DNA from 2 places in the Bacillus sp. THAF10 genome. Region 2 is predicted to be linked to the other one. Evidence: riboswitches for the same ligand, from Rfam matches in the RefSeq annotation. Region 2 holds a riboswitch; the other holds the start of a gene.

Region 1 (7,305 bases), 1.4 Mb from region 2:
GAAGTGAAAACCATATGCATCTATTATTGTCCACTTATGCAGTTAACAACATGATCAGCCCAACTCAAGGCTGGACACAGCAAGGTAAACAACTATATCTTCAAGCGATTGAATGGGCTAGAGATGGAGTACAGGAATTACCAGAAGCTCCAATTGCAGATGAGGAAGAGATTATCTCAACCGATGGTAATGTGAAAATTACTGGTAAAGCGGAATATAGAAGTACGGTCACTCTTTTAAATGGTGAAGAGGTTCTTGCTACAGCATCACCAGAAAAAGATGGAACATTCAGTATCGAGGTGAGCGGTCTAGAGGATAACGAATATGAGCTAAATTTAGTTGCTCATAATTTTGCTGGAGAAGTTATTTCTGATACGAAGGTGATGGTGATAGTTGATAGGGAAGCGCCACAGCTAAATGTGACCTCACCGGTAAACAACATGGTAACAGGCAAAGAAGTTGTAGATGTAAATGGCTCTGCTACTGATGCCAACTTAGACGAGGTATTAGTAAATGGAGAGAAAGTAGAAGTAAATGATGCTGGAGAGTTCTCCACTAGAATTATTCTTGAAGAAGGTACACATACAATCACAGTGGAAGCTACGGATTTAGCTGGAAAAGTCACGAAGGTTGAGCGACAGGTGACAGTGGACTTAAGTACACCAGAAATGACGGATTTATCTCCGTCTGCTGATCTTTATGTGAAAACTGGAGATAAAGTGGACATTTCCTTTAGAAGTGAATCAGAAGGTGGAACGGCAACTTATTCCATCAAGCTTCCAGCGCAGTTCACTACGCAGACTACGGGCAATATGATGGAAGAAGTAGAGCCTGGAGTTTATAAAGGGACTTGGACGGTTCCTGCTAATGTGGATCTTCAAGGTGCTGTAATTGAAGTGGAATTCATGGATGTTGCAGGCAACAGAGTTGTTCAAGAAACAGCTGGTAAATTGTTTATTTCGAAAGAATCTATTAGTCGAATTTCAGGGGCAACTAGATCACTAACGGCAATCGAAATCAGTAAAAATGGTTGGACTTCAGCGGACACTGTCGTATTGGCTCGATTAGACAATTATGCTGATGCTCTAGCTGGTGCACCGTTAGCATATAAACTAGGAGCGCCGATTCTATTAACGAAAACCGCTAAGCTATCTGATGGAGTGTTAGATGAAATTCAGCGTTTAGGTGCTACTAAAGTTGTGGTGCTTGGAGGAACAAAGGCAATTAATGATGGAGTGGTAGATGCTCTTAAAGAGGAAGGATTAAAAGTGTCCAGAATCTCTGGGTCAGATCGTTATGAAACTGCATCACTCATCGCAAATCATGTTGCGCCAAAAGGAACAACTAAAGCGGTTGTTGCCAATGGCCGTAACTTCCCTGATGCCCTTTCCGTTGCTTCCTATGCAGCGATGCAAGGTCTACCAATACTGTTAACAAAACCGGATGAATTACCTTCCAGTACAAATAAAGCCCTAAAAGCTTTAGGGGTCACAAACAGTATGGTGATAGGTGGAACAGCGGTGGTTAATGAAAAAGTAATGGATAAGATTCCAGGATCCATCCGAGTAAGTGGGAAAGATAGATATGAGACGAACATTGCAGTAGCAAAAGCATTCAATATGGTTAGTCAAAACATGTATGTAGCAACAGGCAGAAACTTTGCCGATGCACTAACCGGATCAGTTTTAGCAGCTAAGAACAACAGCGGTATTTTATTAGTAGGGAATAACGTATCTACCGCACTGTCTCAATACCTGAAGGAAAATAACGTAAATAGACTTACCATGTTTGGTGGTGAGAAGGCTGTAAGTGAAGAGGTTGCAGCAGAATTAGAAAAAATCATCAAATAAAAGAAGGTAGAAAATGCCCTGGGGTTCCCCTAGGGCATTTTCACTATTTAATAGAAAGAAAAAAACACCACTGCACTTTATGCAGTGGTGTTAAATATGGAGCATAGGGGGCTCGAACCCCTGACCTCTACGCTGCCAGCGTAGCGCTCTCCCAGCTGAGCTAATGCCCCGTTGCGACTGAATTTATTTTATCAAAAAATTCCAAGTTTGCAAATACTTTTTTTAATCCAAGTTTTCCACTTCTGCTTGGATAACGCCTGTTAAGGACTTAATATCACTGTAAACATCCGTTGTATACACCGCTTTTTTCGTTGTAACGATACAATTAAGAACGATATCATCCTTTTCTTCTTTAATCTTCACTCTTTTTATGGAGAGGTTTTTCTCTCTGATCTCTTTCATTATATTAGTAAGATTTACGCTCTTCTCTATAAAAATCTTCACTTTAATTTCTTTTTCTTTTAGTTTTTTTGGACCTACTAGATCAAAAAGGGAAGGAATCACTTTGACACCAAGAATAATAAAAATAACGCCAAAAGCTCCTTCAATAAAAAATCCTGCGCCAATTGTGATTCCAAGTGCTGCAGATGCTAACACTAATGCTGCGGTTGTTAGACCTGAAATAGCCTCATTGCTTCTTCTTAATATTACCCCTGCACCTAGAAAACCAATGCCGCTTATTACATATGAAGGAATACGTCCTGGATCCATCGGACGAGAATACTCTTTGGAGTAAAGAAAAGCAGACTCATAGGAAACAATCGTAAGTAAGCAGGCCATGACAGACACAATAACACACGTCTTTAATCCAAGCGGTTTTCCCTTTAATTCTCGCTCTAACCCAATTATCACTCCAGCGATGGTAGCAAAAGTTAATTTAATAATGAAATCATTTGTCTCAAGATGTTCTAAAAAAAACTCCATGTGCCCCCTCCTGACATTATTACAGCAGAAAATGAAAATAAATTGTTAGAGAAGTATAACAATATTCTGTACAATTAGAAAGTATCTATTATATTTAAGTTTGGATTGGTGATTAAGAATGAATAAATGGTTGAATCCATATATGGCACTCGCAGTCGGGGTTATTACTGTTTCTGCATCGGCTATTTTTGTAAAACTAGCCGATGCTCCTGCAGGCGTAATTGCATTCTATCGGCTTTTTTTCTCCGTAATTTTTCTTTTACCCATATTTTTATGGAAGTATGTTGGTGAATTAAAAAACATCACCAAAAGAGATTGGTTTTTTTCTGCAATAGCTGGTACATTTTTAGCTTTTCACTTTATTTTATGGTTTGAATCCTTGAACTATACCAGTGTTGCAAGCTCTACAGTATTGGTCACCCTCCAGCCACTCTTTGCTTTTTTGGGTACCTACATCTTTTTTCGTGAAAGGCTGAGTGCACGTGCTATCATATCTGGTATTCTTGCAGTTACTGGAAGCTTTATTATAAGTTGGGGTGATTTTAAAATTAGCGGGATGGCATTGTTTGGTGATTTTCTTGCATTAATTGCCTGTGCCCTTGTAACCGCCTATCTTCTATTTGGCCAGGATGTCAGAAAGAGAGTTTCCATCATTACCTATACGTTTATTGTGTATAGTTTTAGTTGTCTGACATTGTTTATCTATGTTCTTATTTCAGGAGATTCGTTCACAAATTATGCTGCATCAGATTGGTTTTGGTTTATCATGCTAGCAATTTTCCCGACACTCTTAGGGCATTCTTTATTTAATTGGGCAATTAAGTATATCAGTACGAATGTAATTTCTATGGCTATATTATTTGAACCAATTGGGGCAGCAGTTCTAGCTTATTTCGTTTTAGAGGAGATTGTTACATACAGTCAATTTGCCGGTGGACTACTAGTGATACTTAGTGTTGGCTACTTTCTACGTAGCAATCGTAAAAGAAGAGTTGAGCCTACTTTACCTGTAGGGGGAGAATAGGAGATAGGAGCAAATTTTTATATGGAAGTACCTACTAAAGCAATAAAGCCGACTTCCTGAAGTCGGCTTTATTGCACTAGCTACTAAGTTCATTTGCCATTAATGCAAAAAATAGAGCAAGAGAAAACCCAAACACCATACCTTCTCCATATACCTTACCAGTTTGATTGCAAATTCTAATTGTTTCAAAATATGAAAACAAGAACAACCCTATTGAGGTGCATAATGCTACTATAAATGCTGTGATTTTTACTAGATCCATTTCATATCCCCCTGAACATATCTGTTACTAGATTATATGAGAGAATTTATAAAACATGCGATTATCTTAAAAGAACAAAAAAGCTAGCCACGAGGGCTAGCTTTCAAGAGAAAGATTTATTCATTGTGAAAATTCGTGGAACAGCTCTTATTAATAGGATAGTAACAATTGTAGAGAGGATGAAGCTTGGTAACATATAGCTTCCGTTATATAGTAGAGAAAAGAGCCATACAGGCTGTCCTTCTGGCGCAAAATGTCCGAAAAAGATTATTCCAGCTGTAAAGTGGGCCAAAAAACGGACTAAGCACCCGATAAAGGAAGCTAATGTTACATACACAATTAATCTTTTAAACTGTTCTGCCTTGGCAGCGTTTGTTACTTGTTTTGCAAAAATACCAGCCAGCCCCAGACCAACAAACGCGACTATGTAATCTAATAACAACTGCACAATATTCACACCAATAATTTTCCCTATTATTATTTGAAGGAGTCCAAGTAGTAAACCAGAAAGTAAACCGCCTTTCAGTCCCCACCTAAATGCAATAATAAAAATTGGCACCATGGAAATGGTGATCGATCCACCATTTGCTAAACTAAAAGCTCCTGCCAATAAATCTAGTAAATAAGCAAGAGCACCAAAAATGGCAACCTCAGCTAAAAACAAAGTGTTTGTTCGTTTCATCTTTTTTCCTCCTCTATTCATCTAAACGCAAAAAAAGCAATAAAGGAAGGCCCCTTTATTGCTTATAATAAGAAATAAAACTGCCACATCCCTACGATAGTACTAACTAACAGGTTCAAAGGGTCAGAACTATGGTTCACTCTCAGCCAAACTGGCTCCCCTCGTGGATAGACTATATGCTTTTCATTACTTTTATCATACATAAAGGATGTATCAACAACAAGCACAAATTACTATTTAAATAGAGAAATGGAAGAATGAATCATGATAATCGAAAAAAATGAAAAAAAGTATTGCAATATAGTTGTAGGGGTGGTATATTTAATTTCGTCGCTGCGAGGCGCAAGTGCTTTAACTACTGAAACGACTAGGTTTTTCAATTATTTTTCGCTTGACTTACTTATAGAAAATTGATATTATAAGGAAGTCGCTTTAAAGCGAACTTTGTAAGAAAATGTTCTTTGAAAACTAAACAAAACAACAGCGTCCACGTTGACCTTACGAGGTTAACATGAACGAATTTAAGTAACAAGCTAGCAACAAATTTTGAGCAACAGCTCAAACTCTTTATTGGAGAGTTTGATCCTGGCTCAGGACGAACGCTGGCGGCGTGCCTAATACATGCAAGTCGAGCGAACTTCTTAAAAGCTTGCTTTTATAGAAGTTAGCGGCGGACGGGTGAGTAACACGTGGGCAACCTGCCTGTAAGACTGGGATAACTTCGGGAAACCGGAGCTAATACCGGATAATACAAGAAACCTCCTGGTTTCTTGTTGAAAGATGGTTTCGGCTATCACTTACAGATGGGCCCGCGGCGCATTAGCTAGTTGGTGAGGTAACGGCTCACCAAGGCGACGATGCGTAGCCGACCTGAGAGGGTGATCGGCCACACTGGGACTGAGACACGGCCCAGACTCCTACGGGAGGCAGCAGTAGGGAATCTTCCACAATGGACGAAAGTCTGATGGAGCAACGCCGCGTGAGCGATGAAGGCCTTCGGGTCGTAAAGCTCTGTTGTTAGGGAAGAACAAGTGCGAGAGTAACTGCTCGCACCTTGACGGTACCTAACCAGAAAGCCACGGCTAACTACGTGCCAGCAGCCGCGGTAATACGTAGGTGGCAAGCGTTGTCCGGAATTATTGGGCGTAAAGCGCGCGCAGGCGGTTTCTTAAGTCTGATGTGAAAGCCCACGGCTCAACCGTGGAGGGTCATTGGAAACTGGGGAACTTGAGTGCAGAAGAGGAGAGTGGAATTCCACGTGTAGCGGTGAAATGCGTAGAGATGTGGAGGAACACCAGTGGCGAAGGCGACTCTCTGGTCTGTAACTGACGCTGAGGCGCGAAAGCGTGGGGAGCAAACAGGATTAGATACCCTGGTAGTCCACGCCGTAAACGATGAGTGCTAAGTGTTAGAGGGTTTCCGCCCTTTAGTGCTGCAGCTAACGCATTAAGCACTCCGCCTGGGGAGTACGGTCGCAAGACTGAAACTCAAAGGAATTGACGGGGGCCCGCACAAGCGGTGGAGCATGTGGTTTAATTCGAAGCAACGCGAAGAACCTTACCAGGTCTTGACATCCTCTGACCACTCTAGAGATAGAGCCTTCCCCTTCGGGGGACAGAGTGACAGGTGGTGCATGGTTGTCGTCAGCTCGTGTCGTGAGATGTTGGGTTAAGTCCCGCAACGAGCGCAACCCTTGATCTTAGTTGCCAGCATTCAGTTGGGCACTCTAAGGTGACTGCCGGTGACAAACCGGAGGAAGGTGGGGATGACGTCAAATCATCATGCCCCTTATGACCTGGGCTACACACGTGCTACAATGGACGGTACAAAGGGCAGCAAAACCGCGAGGTCGAGCCAATCCCATAAAACCGTTCTCAGTTCGGATTGCAGGCTGCAACTCGCCTGCATGAAGCCGGAATCGCTAGTAATCGCGGATCAGCATGCCGCGGTGAATACGTTCCCGGGCCTTGTACACACCGCCCGTCACACCACGAGAGTTTGTAACACCCGAAGTCGGTGGGGTAACCTTTTGGAGCCAGCCGCCTAAGGTGGGACAGATGATTGGGGTGAAGTCGTAACAAGGTAGCCGTATCGGAAGGTGCGGCTGGATCACCTCCTTTCTAAGGATAAAGACGCTTGTTGTTTTGTTTAGTTTTGAGAGAGCATTCTCTCATGCTTCTAGCATCATCTATGATGTTAATGAGGCACCCATAAGGCAAATTAGAAGCGAGAAGGTCGAGGAAGCAAAGGAATGAACACCGGAATGTGCTCTAGCACATGAGGATGTGAATGACTGCAGCTGACGAAGAGATTCGACGCTTATCATTTGTCGATTGTTCCTTGAAAACTAGATAATGTAACTAATATCAAGATATTCACAAAATATCGTTCATCTTAGTAATTTTCTAATAGATATCATCGCTGATATCGACACAAGACCGTTTGGTCTGAGGTTAAGTTATTAAGGGCGCACGGTGGATGCCTTGGCACTAGGAGCCGATGAAGGACGGGACTAACACCGATATGCTTCGGGGAGCTGTAAGTAAGCGTTGATCCGGAGATT
Region 2 (7,305 bases):
ATTGGTTATTCATGTTGACACCTCGTTCAAAGCTACTTTTTTGAGTTAGATAAAGCTCTCACACCTTTTAACTGTGACTTATTACAAATCTTTCTTTTCAAGCAGCATTTCCTTATGTAGCTTCGCTAACTCCAACAATTGAAACTCATTTTGAAGAAGTAACTTATTAATCTTGTTCGCCTCTGCCCAAGCCATGTTGAATTGATCTTGACTAATCCAACCTTTTTTCAAAGCTACCTCGAGCTCTTCTGCATCTTTCTGAATGATTTCACCACTAGGAAGGACAACGATGTCAAGAAATAGGTCATCTAAGAACGGAATATTATTTTCGATTCCGTTCTTTTCCGCGATATCGATGTACCACTGAACGACTTCTCCTTTGGCGTTGAACATGGTCGTTAGAGAGTGTTGCTCGTGGATGGGAAAATGCTGAAGCCATATATAACCGTCATCCACAATGCAGACCTGCTTTTTCTCATAGGAAACCTCGAGAGGCTCTGAGACTTTTTGCACGTGGAGTAAGGTAACATACCCTTTGAATTTTTCTATATCTAGGAATGTTTGGGTGTATTGGCGTTTGATGACTCGCTTCCATTCTGCACGGTCGCCGTATTTTCTTTTTAGCATCGCTATCCCCCTTTGGAAATATCCTAATTGTACCATTTTTCAAATAACTAGGGTGAAAATTAGTGTGATAGAATAGGAATATATGTTCGTTGTTTGAAAGAGGGGTTACATTTATGGATAAATACGATGTGCTACAGATGATTCAAAGCGATGACGAGATGATGGAGATCATAAGGGCTGCACGTACATTAGGACTTCATGACTGGTGGGTTTGTGCTGGTTTTGTACGGTCAAAAATTTGGGATGTGTTGCACGGGTTTACGGAAAGAACCGCTATTCCAGATGTGGATGTGATCTATTATGACCCTTCCTATGTGGATGAAAATGTTGAAAAATTACTAGAGGAAAAATTAACAAGCTTGATGCCTCACGTACCATGGTCGGTAAAAAATCAAGCAAGAATGCACACGGTGAACAACCTTTCTCCATACATTTCTTCGGTCGATGCCATCTCGAAATTCCCAGAGACCGCGACAGCTTTGGGATTAACATTGGATAAGGAAAACAACTTGGTCCTAATTGCGCCTTGGGGACTAGAAGACGTACTGAATTTGGTGATAAAACCAACCCCGATGTTCACCGAAACAAAAGAGCTCGCTGCCATCTATGAAGAACGAATCGTGAAAAAGAATTGGAAGGGTACATGGCATAAGGTTAGGGTGTATTAGTTGGGAGATTCTCTTGGTTCTTTCAGATTTCGAATGAACCAAGAAAACCGCCCCCCTGTATTCTAGAAAAACATAGCAAATGTATTCCAAAGGGAGTGTGCTACGATCGTGACTAAGATGTTTCGGTAGCGAATGGCCAGAATGCCTAGAACTAGGCCTATTATAAATGATCCCCAAAAAGCGGCGTGTATTAGACCGAATAGGACCGATGAGATGATAAGCATGATGTATTTTATTTTGGTTGAAGGGATGAGTATTAATAGCCCTCTATAGAAAAGCTCTTCTTCTATAGGGGCAATGATGACCAATATAAAAAAGAGTTGTAGATATTCCCCAAATGTAAATGGTAAAAGTCTAAAAGAGAAGGGTTGAAACTGAAGGAATAAGGCGACCACGAGCAACCCGATGATCCAAAGATATGTACCTTTCTTTTTTAAAGGAGCGATGCTGAACATTCCGATATATTTTTTTCCAAATAACAGTAACAACAAGACGAAAAATATAATCACTGACAGCCTGTTTTGCACCTTAAAATTTAGGTTTCCTTCTGGAAGCGTGTCTGAGATGAGGATAAAGTGTTCTGGTAGTTTAATAGCGCTAAGTAAAAATCCAACAACAAAAATGGTAATAAATAAAAAGAATTTCCCTATCTTGATTAATACAGTCGGTTGATTTTGCTCTTGTACAACATTTGAATCCATCTTTTTACTCCCTCACTCTATCATTTACGTTCTAGCGAATTGTTTGTATCAAAAACTCTCTATCTTCCGGAAAGGAGAGTTCTAGTTTGCTAATTTCGTTGGCTGATTTCCAAGCTATTTTGTGAATGAGGTTGTCAGGGTCTTGGATTTTCGCTTCTCCGCCTGTGATTTCCACTTCGAAATATTGTACCTCCACGTTAATGCCATAAATTACACTTTTTTTGGAGAACAGAGGTTGGATAATTCTTGTGTCGTAGCCTGTTTCTTCTCTTATTTCTCTTATACAGCATTCTTCAAATGTTTCGTTGTCCTCTTTTCCTCCAGACGGAATTGTCCAGGCTTTTTTCTCTTCTGGTAATCCTTGTAACACCATAAGGACTTGTCCTTTTGTATTAACGCAAACGCCAGCTGAACCTTGCCAATTTTCCATGTGATTGCCTCCAAAAAATTCCTCTTATTCTACTAATAGGTAAATTTTAGCATATAGTCTTTCATATTCCAATTACAGAATGAAGGGAATTGTTCTCGCAATTTATACAGAGTTCAGCAACCATGAGCAATGTTTCCTTGTCCTTTTTCGGTGTAGTGTAAGCCGCCTTTTAATCAGAATATTTTAATATTGCTTTTATTTCACTTAAAACTCAAGTATACTAAAACCAAATTGAATAGAAATAACTAGGGGAGTCCAATAGGTTGGGCTGAGAGAGAAACACGTTAAAGTTTCTTGACCCTTTGGACCTGATCTAGATCATACTAGCGTGGGGAAGTTAGAAAAAATAATCATGTATTGAATAAACTTCTACGTACAAAGCCGGTCCATCCTTTTTGGATTCGGCTTTTTTATTTTATTCAATTCTTCATTCCTCTTTTATTGACCTAGATCTCGTCCTTTAATTTAAGAAAAGGGAGAGATTTACTTTATGTCAACCACTTCATTAAACGAAAAAAACATTTCCATCATGTCTAGTTTTTCAGGTAGTAAAAAAGTTTATGTTGAAGGCTCAAGACCCGATATCAAGGTACCGATGCGGGAAATTGAACTAAGTCCTACAACGGGCGTCTTTGGTGAAGAAGAAAATCCACCAATTCGTGTTTATGATACAAGCGGACCTTATACAGATACCAATTATTCCGTTGATATTACAAAAGGTCTTCCTCCTCTTCGAAGCACATGGATTCATGAACGAGGAGATGTGGAGGAATATGAAGGAAGAGAAGTCAAGGCGGAAGACAATGGATATAAGGATGAAAATGACCCTCGTGCTAATCATAATGTGTTCCCAGGTTTAAAGCGTAAACCACTACGTGCAAAAAAAGGTGGAAATGTCACACAGCTTCATTATGCAAGGAAGGGCATCATCACTCCTGAGATGGAATTTATCGCATTAAGGGAAAATATGAAACCTGAATTTGTGCGTGAAGAAGTTGCAAGAGGTCGAGCAATTATCCCATCTAATATCAATCATCCAGAATCAGAGCCTATGATCATAGGACGTAATTTCCATGTGAAAATCAACGCAAATATTGGGAATTCTGCTGTTTCATCCTCTATCGAAGAAGAGGTCGAAAAAATGACATGGGCCACACGTTGGGGTGCTGATAATATTATGGACCTATCCACAGGGAAAAACATTCATACAACAAGGGAATGGATTATACGCAATTCAGCTGTTCCTGTAGGAACCGTTCCTATCTACCAAGCACTTGAAAAAGTAAATGGGGTTGCCGAAGACCTTACATGGGAGGTTTACCGTGATACGTTGATTGAGCAAGCCGAGCAAGGCGTGGATTATTTCACCATTCATGCTGGTGTTCTTTTGCGATATGTTCCGCTAACGGCCAAACGGTTAACAGGTATTGTATCGCGGGGTGGATCTATTATGGCACAATGGTGTCTTTACCACCACAAAGAAAGCTTTTTATATACTCATTTTGAAGAAATCTGTGAGATTATGAAAACTTATGATGTTGCATTCTCTTTAGGAGATGGTCTACGTCCTGGTTCCATTGCTGATGCTAATGATGAAGCACAATTTGCGGAATTAGAAACGCTTGGAGAACTAACAAAAATTGCTTGGGAGCATGATGTGCAGGTAATGGTAGAAGGTCCAGGTCACGTACCTATGCACCTTATTAAAGAAAACATGGACAGACAACTTGAGGTTTGTAAGGAAGCGCCATTCTATACTCTTGGGCCACTTACCACTGACATAGCTCCTGGCTATGATCATATTACATCTGCGATTGGTGCAGCCATGATCGGTTGGTATGGTACGGCTATGCTATGTTATGTTACACCAAAAGAACATTTAGGTTTACCAAACCGAGATGATGTGCGCGAAGGTGTTATAACTTATAAAATTGCTGCCCATGCTGCTGATTTAGCGAAAGGGCATCCAGGCGCATATAAAAGAGATGATGCCTTATCAAAAGCTCGTTTCGAATTCCGTTGGAGAGATCAGTTTAATTTATCATTGGATCCTGAACGCGCGTTAGAATATCATGATGAAACGTTACCTGCAGAAGGTGCAAAAACCGCACATTTCTGTTCCATGTGTGGACCGAAATTTTGTAGCATGAGAATCTCTCAAGATATTCGTAATTACGCAAAAGAAAACAAGCTTGATACAAATGAAGCAATAGAAAAAGGAATGAAGGAAAAAGCGGAGGAGTTTAAGAAATCTGGTGGTGAATTATATCAATAACTCTTGCTGTTAGGAGGTTTATGTTGAAGGTCCAAATACTTGAAGAAGAGATCAATCAATTAAAAACTCACCTTGCTTTATTGGAAAAACGCTTAAAAGAGATTCAACAAAATTGTGATCATCATTTTAAAGGACATCAATATTATGAAAGATGCATCAAGTGTAACAAAGTAAATGTTTTATACTATTAACAGCGAAAAGCTAATAAATGATAAAAGAAACCTTGCCCTCATTCTATCTTTTTAGAAGAGGCAAGGTTTTTTTATCTTCCATTACTTATTTTTTATCTGATATGGAAAGGCATTCTTAGGGCTAATAGGGTTGTAATCCGTCTGACGGTACCCTTTTTTGGTGCAATGGATGGGGGAGGTTAGTTCTGTTTTTTGATATTTACAAAAAATTAACCGACGGTGCTTGATAATTGTACTAATATTCTAGTAGATACATATTTTTCATTTATTGATTCATGGTGTTCCTCGAAAGGTTTTGTTTGTTATTGGAATCTCATTTTTTGTGAGGAGATTTTAATATAAAAATTTAATAGTAGGAGGCATTTCTATGCTGAAGAAATCATTTTTAGTAGTTGTAGCATTTGTCCTGTCGCTTTCTGTTTTTCAATTTGATCTACAAACGGCCTCGGCCCTTCCTCCGGGAACACCGTCCAAATCAGAAGCTCAGTCTCAATTAAACTCACTTACTGTGAAATCGGAAGGCTCTATGTCAGGCTATTCGCGGGATCATTTTCCACATTGGAGCAGCCAAGGAAGTGGCTGCGACACCCGCCAAATTGTGCTTCAACGGGATGCCGACTATTACAGCGGGAACTGTCCTGTAACTTCTGGAAAGTGGTACAGTTACTATGATGGCGTCATTGTGTACTCACCATCTGAGATTGATATTGACCACGTTGTTCCTTTGGCTGAGGCTTGGCGTTCTGGGGCAAGTAGCTGGACCACTGATAAGCGCCGCAGCTTCGCCAATGATTTGAACGGACCACAGTTGATTGCGGTTACTGCTAGTGTGAATCGTTCCAAAGGAGATCAAGATCCTTCTACTTGGCAACCTCCACGAACCGGTGCTCGCTGCGCATATGCGAAATGGTGGATTAACACGAAGTACCGCTGGGGATTACACCTTCAGTCATCGGAAAAAACCTCTTTACAAACAATGCTTAACGGCTGTTCTTACTAGTTTCATAGAGATGTCAAATGGAAGGAGGCATGCAAATGGAAAAGAAATCGTCTATCTTCACTGCGACCCATGGCGTGATGACAGCGGAGGTTGGTGTAATTAGCGGAGAGTTAGAACTGCGGACCACTTGTGATGAGGAGGGAATGCTCTCCCTATCCATTACTTATGTCGGCGCTGAAGAATGGTACACCCTACCAGGCGAAGACTACCAATTGCACGATTCTCGTGATCACGAGGTTGTCCACCGGATGCTTGTTAACGTATTAGAACGGAATTGATTTTCAATAAAGGGGGACGGCTCTCGCGGTTCATTCGGTTTCCGATTGGACCAGGAGAACCGTCCCCTTGTCTCTTTGCACTTTCTACGAACAATGCGTATAATTACAACCACACTTAAATATTGAATAGAACGGATGAAAGTTACATATGCGACAGTGTCTTACAGTAAAGGTAAAGAGTAATTTTGTAAAAAAATATAAGAGTGGCTATCCGCTGATTAGCAAGCAGTCCTTAATCAATGGGGATGTGTTGAAGGAAGAAGGCACACTCGTAAACTTGGTGGATGAGCGTCATCAATTTCTCGGCAAAGGGTATTATGGAAATCAAAACAAAGGCTACGGTTGGATTGTTAGTAACGATCCAAACGAGGAATTAGATGTTACTTTTTTTAAAAAAGCGCTCGAAAAAGCAGTATCGAAGCGGGCATCTCTAATGAAATCAAAAGATACCAACGCATTTCGTCTTTTTAATGGCGAAGGAGATGGAATCGGTGGGTTTACCATAGAATATTTCGATGGTTTTTTAGTCATTAATTGGTACAGTAAAGGGATTTACTCGTTTCAAGAGGACATTCTAACTGCACTAGAAGGCATCATCAGCTACAAAGGAATCTATGAAAAAAAGCGATTCGATACAGCTGGTCAGTATGTAGAGGATGACGATTTTATTCGCGGCAAGCGGGCATCATCCCCTCTGATCATAAAAGAAAACGGGGTTAATTTTGCTGTACACTTGAATGATGGCGCGATGGTGGGGGTATTTTTAGACCAACGCGAGGTGCGAAAAACGATCCGAGATAAGTACGCTAAAGGGAAAACAGTGCTTAACACCTTCTCCTACACCGGGGCTTTTTCGGTTTATGCAGCGCTAGGTGGAGCCGTTAAAACAACCAGCGTCGACCTGGCAAAAAGAAGCCTGCCAAAAACGATCGAGCAGTTCAACGTAAATGACATCGATGAAAAAACACAATCCATCCTGGTGGAAGAAGTGTTCCATTACTTTAAATATGCTAAAAAGAAAAATGTAAAATACGATGTCGTCATCATGGATCCACCAAGCTTTGCTCGCTCCAAAAAGGTTACATTCCGCGCGGAAAAGGACTACACAGATTTGGTCACAGACGCCATTGCCATA

Evidence for each region. Region 2 has a riboswitch for thiamine pyrophosphate ahead of thiC (phosphomethylpyrimidine synthase ThiC). Riboswitches for the same ligand answer to the same signal wherever they lie in the genome.
Region 1: linked by a shared signal. The riboswitch ahead of thiT (energy-coupled thiamine transporter ThiT) and the one ahead of thiC (phosphomethylpyrimidine synthase ThiC) in region 2 are both predicted to bind thiamine pyrophosphate.

What each region holds. Positions count from the first base shown of each region.
Region 1 is NZ_CP045403.1:3,173,241-3,180,545, reverse strand. It holds gene FIU87_RS16525 (carboxypeptidase regulatory-like domain-containing protein) at 1-1,850, shown strand, start outside; tRNA gene FIU87_RS16520 (tRNA-Ala) at 1,948-2,020, opposite strand; gene FIU87_RS16515 (MgtC/SapB family protein) at 2,073-2,774, opposite strand; gene FIU87_RS16510 (DMT family transporter) at 2,893-3,798, shown strand; gene FIU87_RS16505 (hypothetical protein) at 3,875-4,060, opposite strand; gene thiT (energy-coupled thiamine transporter ThiT) at 4,164-4,742, opposite strand; TPP riboswitch at 4,814-4,914, opposite strand; rRNA gene FIU87_RS16495 (16S ribosomal RNA) at 5,310-6,862, shown strand; rRNA gene FIU87_RS16490 (23S ribosomal RNA) at 7,194-7,305, shown strand, end outside.
Region 2 is NZ_CP045403.1:502,825-510,129, reverse strand. It holds partial or broken gene FIU87_RS02795 (class I SAM-dependent methyltransferase) at 1-13, opposite strand, end outside; gene FIU87_RS02790 (ribonuclease FAU-1 family protein) at 82-627, opposite strand; gene FIU87_RS02785 (nucleotidyltransferase family protein) at 741-1,295, shown strand; gene FIU87_RS02780 (CPBP family intramembrane glutamic endopeptidase) at 1,358-1,996, opposite strand; gene FIU87_RS02775 (NUDIX hydrolase) at 2,028-2,426, opposite strand; TPP riboswitch at 2,664-2,778, shown strand; gene thiC (phosphomethylpyrimidine synthase ThiC) at 2,917-4,701, shown strand; gene FIU87_RS02765 (serine protease) at 4,722-4,892, shown strand; gene FIU87_RS02760 (HNH endonuclease family protein) at 5,260-5,892, shown strand; gene FIU87_RS02755 (hypothetical protein) at 5,928-6,170, shown strand; gene FIU87_RS02750 (class I SAM-dependent rRNA methyltransferase) at 6,319-7,305, shown strand, end outside.